Regions from separate parts of the Kitasatospora sp. NPDC093679 genome, predicted to be linked through region 1. Evidence: riboswitches for the same ligand, from Rfam matches in the RefSeq annotation. Region 1 holds a riboswitch; the other holds the start of a gene.
What was found. A riboswitch is a leader RNA that binds a small molecule or an ion and turns the genes downstream of it on or off. The one in region 1 is predicted to bind glycine.
Positions count from the first base shown of each region.

Region 2: linked by a shared signal. The riboswitch ahead of gcvP (aminomethyl-transferring glycine dehydrogenase) and the one ahead of gcvT (glycine cleavage system aminomethyltransferase GcvT) in region 1 are both predicted to bind glycine.

Region 1 covers NZ_JBFBDW010000020.1:53,896-61,573, forward strand. The annotation lists gene AB0O09_RS18590 (ABC transporter substrate-binding protein) at 1-449, opposite strand, end outside; gene AB0O09_RS18595 (ABC transporter permease) at 548-1,534, opposite strand; gene AB0O09_RS18600 (enhanced serine sensitivity protein SseB C-terminal domain-containing protein) at 2,124-3,011, opposite strand; gene AB0O09_RS18605 (enhanced serine sensitivity protein SseB) at 3,201-3,992, opposite strand; glycine riboswitch at 4,109-4,211, shown strand; gene gcvT (glycine cleavage system aminomethyltransferase GcvT) at 4,398-5,516, shown strand; gene gcvH (glycine cleavage system protein GcvH) at 5,631-6,005, shown strand; gene glyA (serine hydroxymethyltransferase) at 6,083-7,351, shown strand; gene AB0O09_RS18625 (L-serine ammonia-lyase) at 7,561-7,678, shown strand, end outside.
Region 2 covers NZ_JBFBDW010000049.1:39,562-47,239, reverse strand. The annotation lists gene AB0O09_RS30210 (DUF2382 domain-containing protein) at 1-781, opposite strand, end outside; glycine riboswitch at 1,048-1,151, shown strand; gene gcvP (aminomethyl-transferring glycine dehydrogenase) at 1,375-4,248, shown strand; gene AB0O09_RS30200 (DUF5999 family protein) at 4,359-4,550, opposite strand; gene AB0O09_RS30195 (hypothetical protein) at 4,905-5,477, opposite strand; gene AB0O09_RS30190 (glutamate-cysteine ligase family protein) at 5,816-7,318, shown strand; gene AB0O09_RS30185 (CPBP family intramembrane glutamic endopeptidase) at 7,480-7,678, shown strand, end outside.

The sequences.
Region 1 (7,678 bases):
TCGATGCCGTACTTGATGTCCTTCGAGGTGATCGGCGAGCCGTCCTCGAACTTCAGACCCTGCTTCAGGTGGAAGGTGTAGGTCTTGCCGTCGGAGGACACGGCCGGCTGGTTCGCCGCCAGGTCCGGAACGAGCTTGAGGCCGTCCTTGCCCGGCTTCGCGTCGAAGGCCAGGAGGGTGCGGGCGTAGTAGCGCTCGAAGTTCCACACCGAGGCGTAGTAGGCACGGCCCGGGTCGAGCGAGTCGACGTCGGTGCTCGTCCAGAGGTTGAGGTTGCCGCCCTTCTTGTCGGAGGGGTTCAGCACCTTGTCAACCGCGGCGTTGAAGCCGGCCGAGCCCTTGCTCGCGCTGTCGCTCGTGCCACCGCCCTTGGTGCCGCCGCAGGCCGCGGTGGTCAGGGCGAGCGCAGCCACGAGGGAAGCTGCGGCAAGTGTCCTGTTGCGCTTCATGGGTACGGAGTCCTCCTGGTGATGTGCGGGCACGAACGGTCCGCCGGGGGTGGGCAGGCTGAGAGGGACCTGCCTGGTATGTGGGGGGAGAGGGAGGGCTAGTTGCCCTTGGGGTCGAGCGCGTCCCGGAGGCCGTCGCCGAAGAGGTTGAACGCGAGCACCGTGACGAAGATCGCGAGACCGGGGACGACCATGTAGGTCGGGTCGGCCTGGTAGATCCGGGTCGCCTCGGAGAGCATCTGTCCCCAGGAGGGCGTCGGCGGCTTCACGCCGGCACCCAGGAAGCTGAGCGCCGCCTCGCTGAGGATGTTGGTGGGGATGATCAGCGTCGTGTAGACGAGGATCGGGGCGACCAGGTTCGGCAGCAGCTCGCGGAAGAGGATGTGGATGCTGCCGGCGCCGAGGCTGCGGGCGGCGTCCACGAACTCCCGCTCGCGCAGCGACAGCGCCTGGCCGCGGACGATGCGGCCGATGTACGGCCAGCCGAAGAAGCCGATGACCAGGACCAGGATGCCCATGCGCAGGGCGGTGCCGCCGAGGCCGAGCAGCGAGTTCGGCATGACCGAGACGAGCGCGATGGAGAACAGCAGCTGCGGGAAGGCCAGCAGCACGTCCATCACCCGGCTGATCGCCGCGTCGACCCAGCCGCCGAAGTAGCCGGCCGCGGCGCCGAGCACGACGCCGATCAGGACGGACACGCCGGCCGCGAGGAAGGCCACGGTGAGCGAGATCTGGGCGCCGTAGAGGATCCGGCTGAAGACGTCGCGGCCGAACGTCGGGTCGACGCCGAGCAGGAAGTCGCCGCTCATGCCGCCGAACGCGCCCCTGGGGAGGCCGAGGTCCGGGTTGATCTGGTCCGGGTGGGGCTCGTCGACCGGGTGGCCGAACAGCGCCGTCAGCACCGGCGCGAAGATCGCGGCGAGGATCAGCAGGAGCACCACGGTGCCGCCCGCGAGGGCGACCTTGTCACGCTTCAGCCGGTCCCAGGCGATCCGGCCCGGAGAGCGGCCCTGGATGCGCTTGGCCGGGGCGGCAGGTGCGGCCTCGGGCCGGGCGGAGCCGGTGGTCTCGGTGGGTGTGGTCATGAGTCAGTTCGTTCCCCTCGCCGACGGTGGCCGGCCCACGGCCCGGTCCGGCGGGGCGACCCGGGCCCGATCAGGGCCCGGACCCCGGTGCGGTCCGGAGTTCGCGACAGGTGCGGTGCAGAGCGGTGCGGTGGTTCCGTACGCCGGTGCGGCGGTGCAGAGTTCGTTTTCGGGGTGCCGGAGCCTGCCGTCCGGGCACGGGGCCGGGGCGGCGGATCACGGCGTTTGCGGGGGTACTGCGGGTCCTGCGTGGTGCCGGAGTGCGCGGCATGCACATCGCGCGGTTCGGCGTCGCCAGGGCGCGATCACCTTTGTGGGGATCGGCTCGCGCACTGGCCGTGGGCAGCACTCTCTGTCATCGGGGAGAGGTTCCGCCAGAGGGGGCAACCGAAGGATGCCTAACTGTGATCTGTCGGCATGCAGCCCGTTGTGACCGCGAATACGCCTCTTCACACGGCTGAAACAAGCCTGTCAAGACGGGTACTGACGGAAGCCCGCCAACGGCGGGAAACCGCCACCACCTGGGCATGACCCGCCGCTGGCGGACGGTCGCCACAAGGGCGGGTAAAGGGGAGGGAAAGGGAAAGGATCAGCGGCCGGGGTAGCCCGGCCACGGCTGCTGGGGCCACGGCTGCGGACCCGGCGCCGATTGCGGAGAGTAACCGTAGGGCGGGTAGGGAGCCGCGCCCTGCGGGTGCCCGAACTGGGTGTCGCGGTCGAAGAACGGCCGGGCGTTCGCCCGCATCCACATCGCGACCGGGTCGAACTCGTCCGCCATCGCGACCGTCGACACCGCCAGCCCCTCCGGGGCGAGCTGCGCGGCCCGCTGCACCAGGGCGCGGGCGGCCTCCACCGACGGCGGAGAGTTGTCGTACAGGTCCAGGCCGACGGCCAGGTACGCCTCGCCCAGCGCGGGCTGCACCCACGCCTGGCGCAGCGAGCGCAGCGGACGGGTCTGCACGGCCTGCTGCTCCAGCAGCCCGTAGAACTGCGGCGCGTTCAACCGCGGCTCGGAGATCCGCAGCGGACCGGCCGGCAGCCGGTCCAGGCCGACCGCGATGCGTCTCAGGTCGGCCCAGGGGACGCCGACGCCGCCGCCCGGGGCGTGCGGGTTCAGCCACAGGCCCCAGCGGGTGCGGAAGAGCGCGGCGGCGATCTCCTGGCCGGAGATCACCTCGTGGGCGCGGGCCCAACCGCTGGCGGCGAGCTGCTCGGCCGAGGTGACGGCGGGGGCGTAGCCGTGCCCGCCGATGTCCATGTTCCCGTACTGGGCGTCCGGACTGCCGGGCGTGCCGTGCCAGAGCAGCATCCAGACCTGCCCCTGGGCGAGCGCCCGCAGCAGGTTCTCGTACGCGTCGTAGCGCTCCGGGACGACCGCGCCGAGGGCGCGCTCGATGGCGCCCGGGTCACCGCCGGGCGGTGCCACGGGTGCCTGGCCCCACGGGCCCGGCCCGCCGCCTGCCGCTGCCGCGCTCATGCGCCCGCCTCGCTCCGCTCGCTCACGTCGCCGTGCCCCGTCTTGTTCCGTCTTCCGCCGCTCGTGCCCACTGCCGGGCAGCACCCTATTGCGCGCGGCCGACAGGCGTCATGCCGCATACCCCCTCGTGATGCCCCCGGGCGGCGCCGGTGTCCCGCCGGCAGGCGCCCGGGCCGGCCGGACCGGCGGTCACGCCCGGACGTAGAAGGGCGCCACGCAGGTCAGCAGCCACTCGACGACGGGGTCGTCGGCCATGTCCAGCAGCACCAGGTGGACGCCCCACGGCGGCGGCGCGGTTCCGAGCGCGCGGCCGAGCGCCTCGTTGACCTGCACCGGATCGGCCGGCCCGGCCGGGTCGAGCTGGATCCCGACGTACAGCTGCGGGGCGTCCGCCTCCACCCGGGCGAGCGCCCGACGGGCCGTCAGCACGCCGGGCAGCCGGGACAGTTCGGAGGTGGCCGCGGCGAGGAAGGCGTACGGCTCCTGGTGCGGCTCGGGCTCGCGCAGCGCCACCGAGGCGCCCTCGGCGACCTCGCCGGCGGTGCGGTCGCCCTGCGGTCCGCGGCGCAGCTCGCCGACGCCCTCCGGCGGCACCGGGATGCCCACCGGCGCCTCCGGGTTGACGGCGATGCCGATGCCGAGCGGGAGCCCGCGGGCGAACTCCCACACCGGTGCGATCGCGAACGCCATGCCCGGGGCGTGCTGCAGGAACTGCTCCTGCGAGGAGAACACCGGCACGTAGGGGGTGCCGGCGAGTTCGATGGTCGGCAGGTCCAGCGAGGTGCCCTGCGGGTCGGCGCCGGCCGGCAGCGGGATCCACACCTGGCTGCGGGCGAGCACCTCGATCACCCGGGGCGTGGCGCCGGGGTCGCCGAGCGCGGCGGTGAGCACCTGCTCCAGTTCGTTGGACGGCCAGGTGCCGCCCTCCGGCGCCGTGCCGGGTGCGGCCCACGCCTGTGCCTCGCCCGCCGGATACCCCATGTACGGCCCCTTCGCTCGTCCCCTGCACAGAGCCTAGCGGGCCGCCCCCTCTCCCATCAGGCCCGGCGGCATGCCATGATGAGCGCGCTCGACCCTCCAAGTTCATACTGGCCGCTCGAACCCGCGCGGGAGAGTCCGGAACGCCCACAGGGGCGAGGCCGGCGCCGAAGGAGCAAGTCCTCCCCGGAATCTCTCAGGCACCCATACCGCACGGGCGAGGCACATCTGGAAAGTGGACACGGCCGCGCCGTGCGCCCACCCACGGTGCAAGCCGCCATCCTTGAGGTGGCGGTGAAGCTCTCAGGTTGTTGACGACAGACGGGGAGACTCCATCCGCCGTCCTGCCCGTTTCCGGGCGGGAGGGTCGCCCGTGTGCCCGCAGAGCAGCCAAGGAGTCCTGCCGTCATGTCCCTCCGCCTCACCGCGCTCGACGCGCTGCACCGCTCGCTCGGTGCCACCATGACCGACTTCGCCGGCTGGGACATGCCGCTGCGCTACGGCAGCGAGCGCGAGGAGCACCTCGCCGTCCGCACGAAGGCCGGTCTGTTCGACCTCTCGCACATGGGCGAGATCACCGTCTCCGGCCCGCAGGCCGGCGAGATGCTGGACCACGCGCTGGTCGGCTTCATCTCGGCGCTGGGCGTGCTGCGCGCCCGCTACACCATGATCTGCCGCGAGGACGGCGGCATCCTCGACGACCTGATCGTCTACCGCACCGCGGAGGACGAGTACATGGTGGTCGCGAACGCCTCCAACGCCCAGGTGGTGCTGGACGCGCTGACCGAGCGCGCCGAGGGCTTCGACGCCGTCGTCCGCGACGACCGCGACGCCTACGCGCTGATCGCCGTCCAGGGCCCGGAGGCGAACGGCATCCTCGCCTCGCTGACCGACGCCGACCTGCCCGGCCTGAAGTACTACGCGCTGCTGCCCGCGACCGTCGCCGGCAGGCAGGTCTGGCTCGCCCGTACGGGCTACACCGGCGAGGACGGTTTCGAGGTCTTCTGCGCCCCGGCCGACGCCGAGCACCTGTGGTCGGCGCTGACCGCGGCCGGTGCCGACAAGGGCCTGGTGCCGTGCGGCCTGTCCTGCCGCGACACGCTGCGCCTGGAGGCGGGCATGCCGCTGTACGGCCACGAGCTGTCCACCGACCTGACCCCGTTCGACGCCGGCCTCGGCCGCGTGGTGCGCTTCGACAAGACCACCAACGAGGGCGCCTTCGTCGGCCGCAAGGCCCTGGAGCAGGCGGCCGCCGAGGCCGAGTCCGCGCCGCCGCGCAAGCTGGTCGGCCTGGTCTCCGAGGGCAAGCGGGTGCCGCGCGCCGAGTACGCGGTGGTCGACGCCGACGGCAACCCCATCGGCCGGATCACCTCGGGCGCGCCCTCCCCCACCCTCGGCAAGCCGATCGCCATCGCCTACGTGGACGCGGCGCACGCCGCGCCCGGCACCGCCGTCGCGGTCGACGTGCGCGGCAAGGCCGAGCCGGTCGAGGTCGTGGCGCTGCCGTTCTACAAGCGCGCCCGCTGAGCGCCCCCGCCGCTCCCAGCACCGTCCTGAACCGTCCTGCAACCGTCCTGCCCGGGGCGGTCCGCTCAGCGGACGGCCACGCCCCTCCCTCTTGCGATCCTGGAGAATGACGCCATGAGCAACCCCACGCACCTGCAGTACACCAAGGAGCACGAGTGGCTGACCGCCGCCGTGGACGGGGTGTCGACGATCGGCATCACCGCGCACGCGGCCGACGCCCTCGGCGACATCGTCTACGTCCAGCTCCCGGAGGTCGGTGACGGCGTCACCGCCGGTGAGACCTGTGGCGAGCTCGAGTCCACCAAGTCGGTCAGCGACCTGTTCTCGCCCGTCACCGGCGAGGTCGTGGAGGTCAACCAGGCCGTCCTCGACGACAACGCCCTGGTGAACAGCTCCCCGTTCGAGGATGGCTGGCTGTTCAAGGTCCGCGTTGAGGCGACCGACGAGCTGCTCGACGCCGAGGCGTACACCGCGTTCATCGGCGGCTGACCGCCCGCCCAACGGGGCGGCCGCAGTGCGGCGGCCGCCCCGCTCCAGCCCTTCGCTCCACGGGGAGACCCCACCTCATGACGGTTCTGAACCAGTCCCTGCACGCGCTCGACCCGGAGATCGCGGCCGCGGTCGACGCCGAGCTGCACCGCCAGCAGACCACCCTCGAAATGATCGCCTCCGAGAACTTCGCCCCGGTGGCGGTCATGGAGGCCCAGGGTTCGGTCCTGACCAACAAGTACGCCGAGGGCTACCCCGGCAAGCGCTACTACGGCGGCTGCGAGCACGTCGACGTCGCCGAGCAGATCGCCATCGACCGGGTGAAGGCGCTGTTCGGGGCGGAGCACGCCAACGTCCAGCCGCACTCCGGTGCGCAGGCGAACGCCGCCGCGATGTTCGCGCTGATCCAGCCGGGCGACACCATCCTGGGCCTGAACCTGGCGCACGGCGGCCACCTGACCCACGGCATGAAGATCAACTTCTCCGGCAAGCTCTACAACGTGGCCGCGTACCACGTCGACGAGAAGACCGGTCAGGTCGACATGGCCGAGGTCGAGCGCCTCGCCAAGGAGCACCAGCCCAAGCTGATCATCGCCGGCTGGTCCGCCTACCCGCGCCAGCTGGACTTCGCCGAGTTCCGCCGCATCGCGGACGAGGTCGGCGCGCTGCTCATGGTCGACATGGCGCACTTCGCCGGCCTGGTCGCCGCGGGCCTGCACCCCTCGCCCGTGCCGTACGCGGACGTGGTCACCACCACCACCCACAAGACGCTGGGCGGTCCGCGCGGCGGCGTCATCCTCTGCAAGGAGCAGTGGGCCAAGAAGATCAACTCCGCGGTCTTCCCCGGCCAGCAGGGCGGCCCGCTGGAGCACGTGATCGCCGCCAAGGCCGTGGCCTTCAAGGTCGCCGCCTCGGAGGAGTTCAAGGACCGCCAGCGCCGCACCCTGGAGGGCGCGAAGATCCTGGCCGAGCGCCTGCTGCGCCAGGACACCGTGGACGCCGGCGTCTCGGTGCTCTCCGGCGGCACCGACGTGCACCTCGTCCTGGTCGACCTGCGCAACAGCGAGCTCAACGGCCAGGACGCCGAGGACCGCCTGCACGAGGTCGGCATCACCGTGAACCGCAACGCGGTGCCGAACGACCCCCGCCCGCCGATGGTCACCTCCGGCCTGCGCATCGGCACCCCGGCGCTGGCCACCCGCGGCTTCGGCGCGGAGGACTTCCGCGAGGTCGCCGACGTCATCGCCGAGACCCTGCTGCCCGGCTTCGACGAGGCCAAGGCCACCGCGCTCAAGGCCCGGGTGACCGCGCTCGCCGCGAAGTACCCGCTCTACCCCGAGCTGTGATCCGCACCCCGCGGTAGGACCGACCGGCGATCGGAGCGCGACGCCCCCGATCGCCGGCCGGTCTCGGCGGTTCGTCCCCCGGTGACCGGCCTCACCCCGGCCGGACACCAGGAATTCCGGGGCACCGCGCACACTGGACAGTGCGCGCGGTGCCCCCTTCCGTGTCACCCAGCAAGTCCTTCCACGAGACCAGACAAGGACGTCCCCCCGTGGCCATCAGCGTCTTCGACCTCTTCTCCATCGGCATCGGGCCGTCCAGTTCCCACACCGTGGGCCCGATGCGGGCGGCCCGGATGTTCGCCCGCCGCCTGCACTCGGAGGGGCTGC
Region 2 (7,678 bases), on a different contig from region 1:
CGGCCTCCGAGGTGACGTACTTGCGCAGCCGGACGGTGCCCAGCACGTGCCACTCGGTGCTGATGTCCAGCCGCTCCTCGCGGCAGACGATCTCGACCGGCCCGTGCGCCGAGGCCTCGCCGCCCTGCTGCCGCTCCGGCCGCTCCGGCCGGTGCGCGGCGGTCGGCGCGGCCGCTGGGCGGACGGTGCCGCCGGCCGGCACCACCGGGAGCTGCATGGTGTTCTCCGAGCTGTCCTGCCGGGAGCCGGCCGGTCCGGAGCCGTCCGGCCGGGTCTCCTCCTGCCGGGGCCCGTCGTGGCGCGTGCCGCCGTGCTGCCCGTCGGCGTGGTCCGTCCGGCCGTGGCCGTTCGCCGCCGGGCGGCCGTTCGCCGCGGACTGCTCGGGTGCCGCGTGCGCGACCGCGCCGAACTCGGTGTCACCGGGGCGCTCGGCGGGCGCCGGACCCGCCTCCGGGCCCGGCCGACCGTTGGAGGTGTCCAGCCCGTAGTAGCGGTAGAGCTGCAACTCCTGGGCGGGTGACAGGTGCTGGCCCACACCGAAGTCCGGGGAGTCCTTCACCAGCGACTTGTCGTACGGGACCTTGAGCTCCTCGCCCGAGAACTCGCTGGTGGTCAGCGGGACGAAGGCGTCCCGGCCGAAGATCCCGGTGCGGACGGCGGCCCACTCGGGCTCACCGGTCGCGTCGTCGAGATACACCTCGTCGACCGTGCCGATCTTCTCACCGTTCCGGTCGACCGCCTTGTGCCCGATCAGGTCTCGCGGATCGATATCGGTCTGCACGCTGTCCTCCAGTGCCTACTGCTCCTGTGTCTCCGCGGACGTCGGGACGGCTGGAGGAGCTGGCCAGACGCCATCTACACAGAACGCCATGGACCGGTCACCGGCGAGCCGGGAGCGGCCGTCCGGGCCGGTGATCGGCCGTCCGGGGGACGGGCACGGCCCGCGGGCCCGCAGGCGGGGCCGGCGGACCGGCCACCGGCGGTGGGACGCCGGTCACAGCACCCGCCATTCCCGGTGGTCCCGCTGGTACCCTGGGCGGCGACCGCCGAGCCCGCGCGGGAGAGTCCCCGACCCCGCTGAGCTGGGGAAGGGGCGCCGAAGGAGCAACTCCTCCCCGGAATCTCTCAGGCACCCGTACCGCATGGGCCAGGTCACTCTGGAAAGCAGGGCAGGACCGCCGGCACAGGAGCCGTCGGCACCACCCTCACCGACGGTGCAAGCCGACGAGATGCCCTCGGGCGTCGAAACGGCGAAGCTCTCAGGTACCGATGACAGAGGGGGAGGCCTGACGGGTTCGTACGTCTCCGGCTCCCCACGGCGGCCGACCGGCGTGCGTACCCCCGCCGGTCCGTGACCAGGAGGCCTCGACCCCCATGAACGCCCAGCCGAACCTCACCGAGCTCGAGCAGGCCAGCCCCTTCGAGACCCGCCACATCGGCCCCGACGCCGCCGCCCAGGAGAAGATGCTCGCCCAGGTGGGCTTCGCGTCGCTGGACGAGCTGGCCGACGCGGCCGTTCCCGAGGCCATCCGCAGCCTGACCGCGCTGGACCTGCCCGCCGGCCGCAGCGAGGCCCAGGTCCTCGCCGAGCTTCGCGAGCTGGCCGACCGCAACCGGGTCGCCACCTCCATGATCGGCCTCGGCTACTACGGCACCTTCACCCCGCCGGTGATCCTGCGCAACGTGCTCGAGAACCCGGCCTGGTACACCGCCTACACCCCGTACCAGCCGGAGATCTCGCAGGGCCGCCTCGAGGCGCTGCTGAACTTCCAGACCCTGGTCTCCGACCTCACCGGCCTCGCCACCTCCGGCTCCTCGCTGCTCGACGAGGGCACCGCCGCCGCCGAGGCGATGGCGCTGGCCCGCCGCGTCACCAAGGTCAAGGGCGGCGTCTTCCTGATCGACGCCGACACCCTGCCGCAGACCGTCGCCGTCATCGAGACCCGCGCCGAGCCGACCGGCGTCGAGGTGGTCGTCGCCGACCTGTCCGAGGGCATCCCGGCCGAGATCGCCGAGCGCGGCGTCTTCGGCGTGCTGCTCCAGTACCCGGGTGCCGCCGGCGCCGTACGCGACCTCACCCCGGTCATCGAGCAGGCCCACGGCCTCGGCGCGGTCGTCGCCGTCGCCGCCGACCTGCTCGCCCTCACCCTGCTCAAGTCCCCGGGCTCGATGGGCGCCGACATCGCCTGCGGCACCTCGCAGCGCTTCGGCGTGCCGATGGGCTTCGGCGGCCCGCACGCCGGCTACCTCGCCGTCCGCGCCGAGTTCGCCCGCAATCTGCCCGGCCGCCTGGTCGGCGTCTCCGTCGACTCCGACGGCAACCGCGCCTACCGCCTGGCCCTGCAGACCCGCGAGCAGCACATCCGCCGCGAGAAGGCCACCAGCAACATCTGCACCGCCCAGGTGCTGCTCGCCGTGATGGCCTCGATGTACGCCGTGTACCACGGCCCCGACGGCCTCGCGGACATCGCCCGCCGCACCCACCGCTACGCCGCCGCACTCGCCGCGGGCCTGCGCGCCGGCGGCGTCGAGCTGGTGCACGGCGCCTTCTTCGACACCGTCACCGCCCGCGTCCCGCAGCGCGCCGACGAGGTCGTCGCCGCCGCCCTCGAGGCGAACATCAACATCCACAAGGTGGACGCCGACACCGTCTCGATCTCCTGCGACGAGACCACCACCCGCGAGCACGTCACCGCGCTGTGGGCCGCGTTCGGCATCGCCGGCGGCGAGCTCGACGAGACCGCCGACGCGCTGCCGGCCGCCCTGCTGCGCGACGACGAGTACCTCACCCACCCGGTCTTCCACAGCCACCGCTCCGAGACCGCCATGCTGCGCTACCTGCGCCGTCTGTCGGACCGCGACTACGCGCTGGACCGCGGCATGATCCCGCTGGGCTCGTGCACCATGAAGCTCAACGCCACCACCGAGATGGAGCCGGTCACCTGGCCCGAGTTCGGCCAGCTGCACCCGTTCGCCCCGGCCGACCAGGTGCAGGGCTTCCTCAGCCTGATCCACGGCCTGGAGCAGCAGCTCGTCGAGGTCACCGGCTACGACGCCGTCTCCATCCAGCCGAACGCCGGTTCCCAGGGCGAGCTGGCCGGCCTGCTGGCCGTCCGCGCCTACCACCTGGCCAACGGCGACACCCAGCGCGACGTCTGCCTCATCCCGTCCTCCGCGCACGGCACCAACGCCGCCTCCGCGGTGATGGCCGGCATGCGCGTCGTCGTGGTCAAGACCCTGGTCGACGGCGACGTCGACGTCGAGGACCTCAAGGCCAAGATCGAGCAGCACCGCGACCAGCTCTCGGTGCTGATGGTCACCTACCCGTCCACCCACGGCGTGTACGAGACCGAGATCACCGAGATCTGCGCCATGGTGCACGAGGCCGGCGGCCAGGTGTACGTCGACGGCGCCAACCTCAACGCGCTGGTCGGCCTCGCCAAGCCGGGCAAGTTCGGCGCCGACGTGTCGCACCTGAACCTGCACAAGACCTTCTGCATCCCGCACGGCGGCGGCGGCCCGGGCGTCGGCCCGGTCGCGGTCCGCGCGCACCTCGCGCCGTACCTGCCGAACCACCCGCTGCAGGCGGAGGCCGGCCCGGCCACCGGCGTGGGCCCGATCTCGGCCGCCCCCTGGGGCTCGGCGGCGATCCTGCCGATCTCCTGGTCGTACGTCCGCCTGATGGGCGGCGAGGGCCTCAAGCGCGCCACCCAGGTGGCCGTGCTGAACGCCAACTACATCGCCAAGCGGCTCGCCCCGCACTTCCCGGTGCTCTACACCGGCCCCGGCGGCCTCGTCGCGCACGAGTGCATCATCGACCTGCGCCCGCTCACCAAGGAGACCGGCGTGACGGTCGACGACGTGGCCAAGCGCCTGATCGACTACGGCTTCCACGCCCCGACCATGTCGTTCCCGGTGGCCGGCACGCTGATGATCGAGCCCACCGAGTCCGAGGACCTGCACGAGATCGACCGCTTCTGCGAGGCGATGATCCAGATCCGCGCGGAGATCGAGAAGGTCGGCTCCGGCGAGTGGGCCGCCGAGGACAACCCGCTGCGCAACGCCCCGCACACCGCCGCCGAGCTGGCCGGCGACTGGCAGCACCCGTACACCCGCGAGGAGGCCGTCTTCCCGGCCGGCGTGAACCCCGCGGACAAGTACTGGCCGCCGGTGAGCCGGATCGACGGCGCCTACGGCGACCGCAACCTGGTCTGCTCCTGCCCGCCGCTGGACGAGTACGGCAACTGAGCCGGTAGCGCACGAGGCGAGGGCCCCGGAGGACGGTTCCTCCGGGGCCCTCGCGGCGTTCCCGGCCGGTGGTGCCGGGATGCCGTGGTGCTGTGGTGCTGCCGGGTCGGTCAGGCCGCCACGGCGAGCGGGCGCCGCGGCGCGATCACCCGGCCGTCGGGCAGCAGTTCACCGGTGTCCTCGAAGAGCAGGACGCCGTTGCAGAGCAGGCTCCAGCCCTGCTCGGGGTGGCGGGCCACCGGTACGGCCGCCTCGCGGTCGGCCGACTCGGCCGAAGGACACTCAGTACGGTGCTGGCACATAGCTCGTACCCTCGCTTCGCTCGGATCCTGCCCCGCCGCACGGCACCCCCGTGGCGCGCCGCCCTGCCGGCGGATCATCCTCGCCGGCCCAGGTGTGAACCGGCGCTCCGGTGGGTAGGACAAGCCCCCACATCCGCTGGTTCCCAGTGTCGGCATCCCGGGTCCTTCCCGCAGCCTTTTTGTGACATGAGCCACAACCCGTCGCGGGAGATCACCCGTTCAGGCGGCCGGCCTGTTCCGGAACGGCCGGACGGGCCACCGGGTTACTGACCCTGGTAGGTCAGAACCGATGGCCCGTCCGGGTGATGCGGAGGTGCCGGTCCGGCGGTCGCGCTCCGGCCGGTGTGCGGCGGTTCAGCTCTGGCTGAGCAGCATCGCGGCGCCGCCGAGCGGCGGGCGCTCCAGCGCCGCCAGCAACTCGCCCGCCCGGTAGATCCGGTGGGCCGTCACCCCGAGCGGCGCGGGGGAGAGCGGGATCAGCAGGTCGTCCCCGCCGTCCGGCGCCGAACCGTTCAGCCACAGCGCCGTGGCGTAGTGCCCCGGCATCGTCAGCAGCCGGGGCAGCCGGATCGTCCGCGAACCCTGGGCCAGCTGCCAGGCCTGCCGCAGCGCCCGGACGGTGGAGTCGAGGTAGGGGCCGGCCGCGAAGTGCGAGAAGGTGTGCCCGGCCACCGTCTCCGTCACCTCCGCCGCCGCGACGACGCCGCCGCTGCCCTGCTTGATGAGGAACCGCCAGCCGGTGCGCCGCGCGGTGCCCAGCGCGGACCCCTCCAGCACGTACACGGCCAGCGGATGCGCGGGGAGCAGCGGGCCGGCGGTATGGCGCAGCGCGGCGGCCGCGGGCTTGCTCAGCGCACCCTCGTCGTCGAGGGCGGCCAGAACGGCGCGCAGGGCGCTCGGCGGTGGCTGGGGGGTCTGCAGAGTCATGGCGGGTCGCCTCTCTGTGCGAGATCGGCGTGCGAGTGCGGCATACCGGCGTGGCGGGACCTGGCCGTGTCCGGTTGGGCATGATCGCGGTGCGGGCACGGAACCACGCGAGCACGAGGTTGTCGTGCGGCGGGAAACCGGCCGGAAGCGCAGTGCGAATTCTACTCGAACAGGTGCGCAGGGTGACCTTCTTATCACGTTCGGTGTGGGGCGGCAAGTCCGATCGAGGCTGACGGCCCGTCAGTTCTTGCCCTCGCCACCGCGTTCGAGACCCCGGGCTATCGATCTTCCGGATGGGCATGATGCATGCACGGTCGACCTAGGGGAGGAGGACGCTCATGGGCGAGAAGGTCGCGGCCACTCGCGCTGAACTGTCCGACCGGCAGCTGTACCGGCGCAAGCTCCAGTCCTGTCTGGACGTGTTCGAGCGGATGCTGCGCGAGGGACGTTTCGACCGCCCCAGAGCGATGATGGGCCTGGAGATCGAGCTCAACCTGGCCGACGAGCAGGGCATGCCGGTCATGCGGAACGCGCAGGTGCTGGAGTCCATCGCCTCGGCCGACTTCCAGACCGAACTGGGCCGTTTCAACATCGAGGTCAACGTCGCCCCGCGGCGGCTCGGCGGGCACGTCCTGGAGGAGCTCCGCGAGGAGGTCGACACCTGCCTGCGCTACGCGGACCGGCAGGCGGCCGACGCCGGCGCCCGGATCGTCATGGTCGGCATCCTGCCGACCCTCGACCTGGACCACACCGGCCTGGACGCCATGTCGCACAACAACCGCTACAGCCTGCTCAGCGACCAGATCCTGGCCGCCCGCGGCGAGGACATCGCGCTGGACATCGAGGGCGTCGAGCACCTCGCGGTCGAGTCGGTCTCGATGGTCGCGGAGGCCGCGGCCACCTCGCTCCAACTCCACCTGCAGGTCACGCCGGAGAAGTTCGCACCCGTGTGGAACGCGGCCCAGGCGGTCTCCGCCTGCCAGGTCGCACTCGGCGCCAACTCGCCGTTCCTGTTCGGCCGCGAACTGTGGCGCGAGACCCGCCCGGTGCTCTTCCAACAGGCCTGCGACACCCGTTCGGCGGAGCTCAAGGCGCAGGGCGTGCGCCCCATCACCTGGTTCGGGGAGCGCTGGGTGGACTCCGCGCTGGACCTCTTCGCCGAGAACCTCCGCTACTTCCCGGCCCTGCTGCCGATCTGCGACGACGAGGACCCGGTCAAGGTGCTCGCCTCCGGCGGCGTCCCCAAACTCGCCGAGATGCGGCTCCACAACGGCACCATCTACCGCTGGAACCGCCCCGTCTACGACGTCGCCGACGGCATCGCCCACCTCCGGGTGGAGAACCGCTGCCTGCCGGCCGGGCCCACCGTCACCGACGTCCTCGCCAACGCCGCCTTCTACTACGGGTTGGTCCGCGTCCTCGCCGAACAGTCCCGGCCGGTCTGGACGAGGCTGCCCTTCGAACGCGCCGACGAGAACTTCCACACCGCGGCCCGGCACGGCATCGACGCCGTCCTGCACTGGCCCCGGCACGGCCGGGCCGGCCGCGGCGGCACCGCCCCGACCCCCGTCACCGAGCTCGTGCTGAACGAGCTGCTCCCGCTCGCCCACCAGGGCCTCGACGAATGGGGCATCGAACCCGCCGACCGCGACCGCTACCTCGGCGTCATCGAACAGCGCTGCCTGCGCCGCACCAACGGCGCCTCCTGGCAGGCCGCCACCGTGCACCGGCTGCGCGAGCACTTCGGCATGGACCGCACCGCCGCCATCGCCGCGATGACCCGCAGGTACGTGGAGTACATGCGCACCGGCGAACCGGTGCACACCTGGCCGGTCGGCTGACCGGCCGCGCCCCGCCGCCCGCGACCGGTGCCCGCCACCGGCCGCTCGCGGCGGGGCGCCCCCATCCGCGTGTGCGAGGATGATCGGCCCGGAGGCCGTCCGCGCCGACGGGCCCGCGCGCCGGCCGGCCGCGGGGAGCGAGCCGCCGCGCGGGAGACCAGGTGACCAGCGTTACGACCGAGCCGGAGACCGGCACCCCGGCCCGCCGCCTGCTCGGCGTCGAGCTGCTCATCGTGCTCGGCCTCTCCCTCGGGGCCAGCGGCATCGCGGCCCTGATCAGCTTCGCCGACTCGCTGACCCAGCCGATCGCGCTCGGCCAGCAGGTCGCCACCCTCAACGGATCCCGCGCGCCGGGCCGGC